One region of the Synechococcus sp. CBW1107 genome, then DNA from elsewhere that is predicted to be linked to it. Evidence: predicted binding sites of a transcription regulator. Region 1 holds the regulator's gene; the other holds the start of a gene.

Evidence for each region. The regulator NtcA, encoded in region 1, controls nitrogen genes in cyanobacteria. The targets are predictions, from matches to a motif close to GTANCNNNNGNTAC.
Region 2: I1E95_RS08495 (circularly permuted type 2 ATP-grasp protein) is a predicted target of NtcA. The motif match lies at 2,056-2,069, and genes of this name have one in related genera.

The regions. Positions count from the first base shown of each region.
Region 1 is NZ_CP064908.1:1,139,339-1,143,750, forward strand. Features, by position in the region: gene thyX (FAD-dependent thymidylate synthase) at 1-656, shown strand, start outside; gene I1E95_RS06085 (hypothetical protein) at 694-1,068, shown strand; gene dcd (dCTP deaminase) at 1,087-1,680, opposite strand; gene I1E95_RS06095 (cob(I)yrinic acid a,c-diamide adenosyltransferase) at 1,674-2,267, opposite strand; gene ntcA (global nitrogen regulator NtcA) at 2,474-3,202, shown strand; gene I1E95_RS06105 (DUF3084 domain-containing protein) at 3,248-4,412, shown strand, end outside.
Region 2 is NZ_CP064908.1:1,639,311-1,643,722, reverse strand. Features, by position in the region: gene I1E95_RS08500 (alpha-E domain-containing protein) at 1-570, opposite strand, end outside; gene I1E95_RS08495 (circularly permuted type 2 ATP-grasp protein) at 564-2,003, opposite strand; gene ureC (urease subunit alpha) at 2,141-3,865, opposite strand; gene I1E95_RS08485 (urease subunit beta) at 3,919-4,227, opposite strand; gene I1E95_RS08480 (urease subunit gamma) at 4,224-4,412, opposite strand, start outside.

The DNA.
Region 1 (4,412 bases):
TGCACCAGGACTACAGCGAGGGGTTCGTCGCGGCTGACCGCGCCGAGTGGCCCGATGAACGCACGGCGGGCGAGATCTGCGTCAAGCGCCTGCTCTCCGGCGAACGCGGCCATTACGGCCCGCTGGAGCATGCCCAGATCGTGCTCAACGTTGGCTGGTTTCCCCACTCCGTGATGCAGCAGGCCCGCACCCACCGGGTGGGGGTGAGTTTCGATGTGCAATCCATGCGCTACACCGGCGATCGCATCTGCAAAGCCGCCGATGGCAGCCTCGATCTCGAGGAGGTGTTCTATCTGCGCCCGATCGGCGATTACAGCGACCGCCAGGGCAAGAAGTACAGCTACGACGAGATCCAGCGAGGACTGGACCTGGAGCTCTGCCGCCAGGCTGCGATGCGCTACCGCGACCTGCTGGCCGCCGGCTTCGCCGAGGAACATGCCCGCGGCATCCTCCCCTTCGATTACCGCCAGCACTTCGTGGTGAGCTTCAGTCTGAGGGCCTTCCTGCATTTTCTGGACCTGCGCGCCAAGCTGGATGCGCAGCTGGAGATCCGCCAGCTCTGTGATCTGATGTGGCCCCATCTGGAGTCGTGGGCTCCAGAGATCGCCGCCTGGTACAGCCGCGCCCGCCTGCACAAAGCGCGCCTGGCCCCCTGACCGACCTGTGCCTGGAAGCCCCTCAGCCAGCCCTGCCATGCCACCGCTTCCTCTGCTGCTGCTTCTGTTGCTGATCGCACCGGCGGCTCACGGCCAGATGCTGATCGACGCGATGGGGGCGGCGGCGATCCAGGGAACACTGCAGGGAGCCTCCGCTCCGGGCTACACCAACCTGCTGCGCTCGGTGGAGGGGAGGATCCAGGGCCTTGGCGCCGGCAGCAGCGGCGACTCCTTCGCAGGCCCGTCGGCCGTCCGGAGCTCCACACCGATAGCGCCGGCTTCTGTGGCGAGAAGCGGTCCAGGCGAACCGGGCGCCGAAACCCACTTCGTGGTGAACAGCCGTGTGATCCGCCTCTGCCCGAGCGGGCTCCCCTGCATCGGCCAGGTGCGCCGGGCCATGGGGATGCCCTGAGTCAGGCCTTGGCCAGGGTCAGACCCTGGCCAGAGTCACGCGCTCCGGCTGATGCTGATACTTGCCGGCGCGATCCTGGTAGGTGGTGTCACAGGGATCTCCTTCGAAGAACAGCAACTGGGTGATGCCCTCATTCGCGTAGATCCGGCAGTCCGCACCGGATGAATTGCTGAATTCGAGGGTGAGATGCCCCTCCCAGCCGGCCTCCGCCGGCGTGGTGTTCACGATGATGCCCAGCCGGGCGTAGGTGCTCTTGCCCAGGCAGATCACGGTGATCGTCGGCGGAACCTTCAGCTTCTCCAGGGCCACGCCGAGGCCGTAGGAATGGGCCGGCAGGATGAAGTACTCCCCATCCTCGTCATGGTGGAGGGGGGCGGGCTCCAGGTTGCCGGGATTGAACCGCTTCGGGTTCATCACCGTGCCGGGCACATGGCGGAAGATCAGAAACTCCCGCGGCGAGAGGCGCAGGTCGTAGCCGTAGGAGGAACAGCCGAAGCTCAGCACCGGCCGGGTGGCGGTCTCCGGCTCCAGATGCCTCACCAGGGTGGGCTGAAAGGGCTGGATCATCCCTTCCGCGGCCAGGGCATTGATCCAGCGGTCGTTCTTCAGCATGGGGCACCTCCCCGCCGCAGCTGGGTGACCTGATCGGCCATGGCCAGCAGTTCCAGGGGGATGGACGGTCCTGTGAGGATCACATCCAGGTGGGCTGGCCGTTGCTCCAGGGTGCTGATCACCTCCTCAGCGGCGAGAAAACCCAGCTCGATCGCCAGTCCCAGTTCATCGAGCACCATCAGCTCCACGGCGGCCCCCAGCAACTGGTCGCGGCTGAAGGCCCACACCTCCCGCACGGCGGCATGCACGGGTTCCGGCTCCAGGTCTGCAGGCTGGGTGAGACAGGAGGGCACGGCCGGGCGCAACCACTGCAACCGGCCACAGAGCCTGAGGCTGTGCTCAGGCCCCTGGTCGACCCCCCCCTTGAGGAACTGACTGATCAGCACCCGGCTGCCCAGTCCCGCACTGCGCAGGGCCTGGCTGAACACCCCGTCGAAACTGCCGCGGAACGAGGCGGTGTGCACCTGAAGCAGACCTTCGGGCCTCGCGGGCAGCGGCCGGGAGCGGGGCGGCAGCGGCCGGGACGTCCCGGCGGCGCGCACGGGATGACGCGACTCGGCGGAGGCATTGCGCAGGCTGGCCGTCATCAACACCCCAAGGGAAGCCGAACCCGAATGTAGCGGTGTCCTGGCCGCCAGCAAGGCTGAGCCACCATCCCTAGCGCGAACACCCGTACTGCACCCATGGGCGAAGCCCGGCCGGACCTGTGTGGATGCAATTCATTAGTGTCGGTGACTACAGGGCTCGCCATGGGCGATCCTTACCGTCCATCTCACACCTGCTCCGCCGAAACATGGTTGGCGCGATGCGCGGATTCAGTCGCACGGGCGGCCCAGCGACACCAGCTCCCGTGGGCCTCGCCGCGGCCGCGAGCGGAGCGAGCACGCTCCTTGATGTGATGCGCGGCCTGAGCGGCTGCGTGATCGAAACCGTTGAGCGGGGTAAGACGATCTTCTTTCCCGGTGATCCGGCTGAGCGGGTCTATCTGCTGCGCCGGGGGGCCGTGCGTCTCTCGCGGGTGTACGAATCGGGTGAAGAAATCACCGTGGCCCTGCTGAGGGAAAACAGCCTGTTCGGGGTGCTTTCCCTGCTCACGGGTCAGCGTTCGGATCGCTTCTACCACGCGGTGGCCTTCACCCGGGTGGAACTGGTGGCGGCCCCGGCGGGTTCGGTGCGGCGGGCCATCGAGCAGGACTCCAGCGTGGGCCTGCTCCTCCTGCAAGGCCTCTCCTCGCGGATCCTGCAGACCGAGACGATGATCGAGACCCTCACACACCGGGACATGTCGTCAAGGCTGGTGAGTTTCCTGCTGGTGCTCTGCCGTGATTTCGGAGTGCCCGGGAGCGAAGGCATCACGATCGACCTTCGCCTCTCCCATCAGGCGATCGCCGAGGCCATCGGCTCGACACGGGTGACGATCACCCGTCTGCTGGGCGATCTGCGCCAGGCAGGACTGGTGCAGATCGATCGCAAGAAAATCACGGTCTTCGATCCGGTGGCCCTGGCCAAGCGCTTCAGCTGAACCGGTTGCGACCGCGGTTGATACTGGACCTTCCCGCACGGTGCTGTGTCCGGCTGGCTGCTGATTCTGGCCCTTCTGGCTCTCGGGGGGGTGTTGGCCACCCTGGGGGATCGGCTGGGCAGCCGGGTGGGGAAGGCCAGACTCAGTCTGTTCAACCTGCGGCCACGCAAGACGGCCGTGCTGATCACGGTCCTCACAGGCAGCCTCATCAGCGCCGTCTCCCTCGGACTGATGCTGGCGGTGAGCGAGCGCCTGCGCGTTGGACTGTTCGAACTCGATGCCCTGCAGGCCAGGCTGCTCGACAGCCGCACCACCCTGCGCCGCAGTGAGCAGAACCTGCGACGCAGCCGCCAGGAGCAGGCCAGGGTGGAAGCGGCGCTGCAGCGGGCGCGCCGCGATCGGGAGCAGACCAGGCGTCAGCTCACCGCCGCTGAGATCCAGACGCGCCAGTTGCGCGGCGAACTCAAGCCCCTGCTGGCTCAGCGCCAGGACCTGCTGGTCCAGCGCGACCGCCTCAACCGGGACATCCGCGCCAGGGACCAGGACATCCGCAAAACCGAAACGGAGCTGGCCCGGGTGCGCGGCCTGATCACGGCCGGCGAAACAGAACTCAAGGGACTGGAGGAGAAACTGATCGCGCTGCGCCGCGGCGATGTGGTGATCAGCAGCGGACAACCCCTGGCCAGCGCCAAGGTGAACCCCCGCAACGCAACCGAAGCCAACGCCGCGGTCGTGGCACTGCTGCGTCAGGCCAATCTGAATGCCTTCCAGCGGGTGCTGCCCTCAGAAACCCCCAACCGCCAGATCCTGCTGGTGCCCCGCCAGGACATCGCCACCCTCGAATCTCGCATCTCCAGGGGCGGGCCCTGGGTGGTGAGCATCCTCTCGGCCGCGAACGTGCTGCGGGGCGAGGACCAGGTGCTGGGCTTCCCCGACCTCAGGCCTAACCGCCAGGTGCTGCGCAAGGGAGATCTGATGGCCTCCACCGTGCTGGAGGGCGATGAACGCTCCAGCGAGCAGGTCCGCAACCGCCTCAACCTGCTGCTGGCGGCCTCCTTCGCCAAGGCCCAGCGCCAGGGCTCGATCGCCGACGGTGTTCAGTTCGACGTGGCGGCCTTCAACCGGCTGGGGCGGGAACTGAGCGAGCGCCCCCCCGGGCAGACCGTGACCCTCGAGGCCGTGGCCGTCCGTGACGCCGAGACCCCCGATC
Region 2 (4,412 bases), 500 kb from region 1:
ACCTCCCACCTCCTCGGGGCTGGGCAACAGCAGGTAGTACTTGACGTCGAGGATGCGGCTGGTTTTGTCGGCCCGCTCGACCAACCGCCCCAGTTTGCTGAACTGCCAGGAGAGGTCGCGGCTCAGGGTGGCGTCGGTGATGCCATAGAAGAGCTGACAGGCCTTGCGCACCTCGTGGAGCTGCTCCTGGCCAGGGAGACGCCAGAACTGATCACTCTCGAGCAGAGTGAGATAGAGATCGTTGAGCTGCTCCCACATCTCCGTGGTGATCACCTCGCGGATCTGGCGGGCGTTCTCGCGGGCCGCGGCGATGCAGTTGACGATGCTGCTGGGATTCTCCGGCTCCTGGACCAGGAAGCGCACCACTTCTTCGGGGCCCCCGCCGGGAAAGATCCGATCGAAGAGTTCACGGTCGCCGCTGGCGTCGATCAGCGGCAGCCAGGGCTCGGCACTGCCGGGGGGGCAGTCGAGGGCCATGGCCTCGCTCACCTCGAGAAAGCGGGAAATGTTCTCCGCCCGCTCCACGTAGCGGTTGATCCAGTACAGGGATTCGGCGACCCGACTCAGCATGAGGTCTCATCCACGATCCAGGTGTCCTTGCAGCCCCCTCCCTGAGAGGAATTCACCACCAGGGAGCCCCGACGCAGGGCCACGCGGGTGAGTCCCCCTGGGCTCACCCAGGCTCCCTTGCCACGCAGCACGTAGGGACGCAGATCGACGTGGCAGGGGTAGAGCTCGCCCTCGCTGAGGGAGGGAACGGTGGAGAGCTCCAGGGTGGGCTGGGCGATGAAATTGCGGGGATCGGCCTTGATCTTCCCGGAGAAGGACAGGATCTCGGCCTGATCGGCATGGGGGCCGATCAGCATCCCGTAGCCACCGGCCTCGGCCACCGACTTGACCACCAGTTCGCTGAGATGGGCGAGCACATAGGCCTGGTCTTCGGGCCTGGAGCAGATGTAGGTGGGCACGTTCTCGATGATCGGCTCCTCCCCCAGGTAGTAGCGGATCATCTCCGGCACGTAGGCGTAAATCAGCTTGTCGTCGGCCACACCGGTGCCGGGGGCGTTGGCGATCGCCACGCGCCCGGCCCGGTAGGCCTCCATCAGCCCGCGCACCCCCAGCATCGAGTCTGGGCGGAACACGGCCGGATCGAGGAAGTCGTCGTCGATCCGGCGGTAGATCACATCCACCGGCTCGAGCCCGGAGGTGCTGCGCATCCAGACCCGGTTCCCCTCGCAGACCAGATCGCGACCCTCCACCAGCTGGATGCCCATCTGCTGGGCCAGGTAGCTGTGCTCGAAGTAGGCGCTGTTGAAGACCCCGGGGGTGAGCAGCACCACCTTGGGGGTGTCGGTCCAGGGGGCCAGGTCGCGCAGGGTCTGCAGCAGGTGCGACGGATAGTCGTCGATGGGCTGCACCGTGCGGCCGGCGAAGAGGCTGGGGAACATCCGCTTCATCACGCGGCGGTTCTCGAGGAAGTAGGCCACCCCCGAGGGGCAGCGCAGGTTGTCCTCCAGCACCCGCCAGGTGCCCTGGCCGTCGCGGATCAGATCAAGCCCGGAAATGTGGCACCAGCGGCCCAGGGGCGGCTTGAACCCCTGCATCTGGGGCCGCCAGCCCTGGGAGCTCTCCACATCCGCCCGGGGCACGACCCCGTCGCTGAGGATTTTCTGATCGCCGTAGACATCGCCCAGGAAGCTGTCGATCGCTTCCAGCCGCTGAATCAGGCCGAGTTCCAGCCGCTGCCATTCGCCCGAGCGGATCAGACGCGGCAGGGGATCGAAGGGAAGGATCCGCTCACCGCCCCGCTCACCGGAGCCGTTGAGGCGGAAGGTGGCGCCGAGGCGCTTGAGCAACATGCCGGCGGCGGCATGGTTGCGGTTGATCTCCTCGATCCCCAGCTGACCGAGGGACGAGAGCAGGGGACTCAGGGCCGAGCGCGGCTCGGAGGCGGCGCTGAAATACTCGTCGTAACCCTTGCTGGGCTTGTAGTCGGTGAACATCGACGCTGGCGTGGCCATGGCTTGATCATGGACAGCGGCATTGACAACTCTGGTGGTTATCGCTACCGATTGCCGGTGGGTTGAGCTGGATCGATCCAGATCCACACCCGGCCAGGGCCCGTTGTTGGCGCGGGCCCTCAGAGCAGGAAGTAGCGCTGCGCCATCGGCAGCTCGTCGGCGGGCTCGCAGGTGAGCAGTTCACCGTCGGCGAAAACCTCATAGGTCTGGGGGTCCACCTCCACCTTGGGCAGGGCGCTGTTGTTGCGCATCTGGGCCTTGCCGATGCCACGGGTGTGAACCACCGGCACGCAGGGCCGCTTCAGGCCCAGCTTGCGGGGCAGGTCATCGTCGAGGGCCGCCTGGCTCAGGAAGGTGAGGCAGCTGGGGGCGAGGGCACCGCCGTAGGCCGCGAACATCGGCCGTCCGTGCACCGGACCGGGGGTGGGGATCGAGGCGTTGGCATCACCCATCTGGGCCCAGACGATCGAGCCCCCCTTGACCACCAGCTCCGGCTTGACCCCGAAGAAGCCGGGCTTCCAGAGCACCAGATCAGCCAGTTTGCCCACTTCCACCGAGCCGATCTGGCTGTCGAGGCCGTGGGCGATCGCCGGGTTGATCGTGTATTTGGCCACATAGCGCTTGAGGCGCACGTTGTCGTTGCGGCCGCGGCCCGCACCGGCGCTGTCCTCCGGCAGGGTGCCGCGCTGCACCTTCATCTTGTGGGCGGTCTGGAAGGTGCGGGTGATCACCTCACCCACCCGGCCCATGGCCTGGGAGTCGCTGGCGATGATGCTGAAGGCCCCCAGGTCGTGGAGGATGTCCTCGGCGGCAATGGTTTCGCGGCGGATGCGCGATTCGGCGAAGGCCACGTCTTCGGGGATGGCCGCGTCGAGGTGGTGGCACACCATCAGCATGTCGAGGTGTTCCTCGAGCGTGTTGCGGGTGTAGGGGCGGGTGGGGTTGGTGGAGCTGGGCAGCACGTTGGCCTCGCCGCAGATCCGGATGATGTCCGGGGCATGGCCGCCGCCGGCCCCCTCGGTGTGGAAGGTGTGGATGGTGCGGCCGCCGATCGCCCGGATCGTGTCCTCCACAAAACCCGCCTCATTGAGGGTGTCGGAGTGGATGCAGACCTGCACGTCGAGCTGGTCGGCCACGGTGAGACAGCAATCGATCGCCGCCGGGGTGGTGCCCCAGTCTTCGTGGAGCTTGAGACCGCAGGCTCCGGCCCGCACCTGCTCCTCGAGCGCCTCGGGCGTGCTGGCGTTGCCCTTGCCATAGAAGCCCAGGTTCACGGGCAGGCCTTCGGCAGCCTGGAACATCCGGGCCAGATGGAAGGCCCCGGGGGTGCAGGTGGTGGCATTGGTGCCGGTGGCCGGGCCGGTGCCGCCGCCCAGCAGAGTGGTGACGCCCGAAGCCAGGGCCGTCTCGATCTGCTGCGGACAGATGAAATGGATGTGGGTGTCGATGCCGCCGGCGGTGAGGATGTGGCCCTCCCCGGCGATCGCCTCGGTGCCGGGCCCCACCACGATCGTCACGCCGTCGGTGATGTCGGGGTTGCCGGCCTTGCCGATGGCGCAGATGCGTCCGTCGCGGAGGCCCACATCGGCCTTGACGATCCCCCACCAGTCCAGGATCAGGGCGTTGGTGATCACCGTGTCCACAGCCCCGTCGGCGCGGGAGGTCTGGGCCTGGCCCATGCCGTCGCGGATCACCTTGCCGCCGCCGAATTTCACCTCCTCGCCATAGGTGGTGAAGTCGTCCTCCACCTCCAGGATCAGCTCGGTGTCGGCCAGCCGCAGCCGGTCGCCGGTGGTGGGGCCGTAGGTCTCGGCGTAGGCCCGGCGATCCATCCGGTAGGGCATGGCTGGTGCGGGTGACGAAGGAACGGGGGATGGGCGGGGCCGCCCTGGGCGGATCAGTCGAGGGGGCCGTTGATCAGACCGTTGAAGCCGAACACACAGCGGGCTCCGGCCAGAGGCACCAGCTGAACGGGGCGCTGATCCCCTGGCTCGAAGCGGATCGCGGTGCCGGCCGGAATGTCGAGGCGCTGGCCCCTCGCCGCCTCCCGGTCGAAGACCAGGGCATGGTTGGCCTCGTGGAAGTGGAAGTGGGATCCCACCTGCACAGGACGATCACCCCGGTTGGCCACCTCGATCGTGGTGACCGGCCGGCCGGCGTTGAGCTCGAGGCTGCCGGGTTCAGGAAAGAGTTCTCCGGGAATCATCGGATCGGTTCATGCAGAGTGACGAGCTTGGTGCCATCGGGGAATGTGGCCTCCATCTGCACCTCGGGGATCAGCTCCGGCACCCCCTCCATCACCTGCTCGCGGCTGAGCCAGGTGGTGCCCTCGGCCATCAGTTCAGCCACGCTGCGACCGTCGCGGGCCCCCTCCAGCACGAGAAAGCTGAG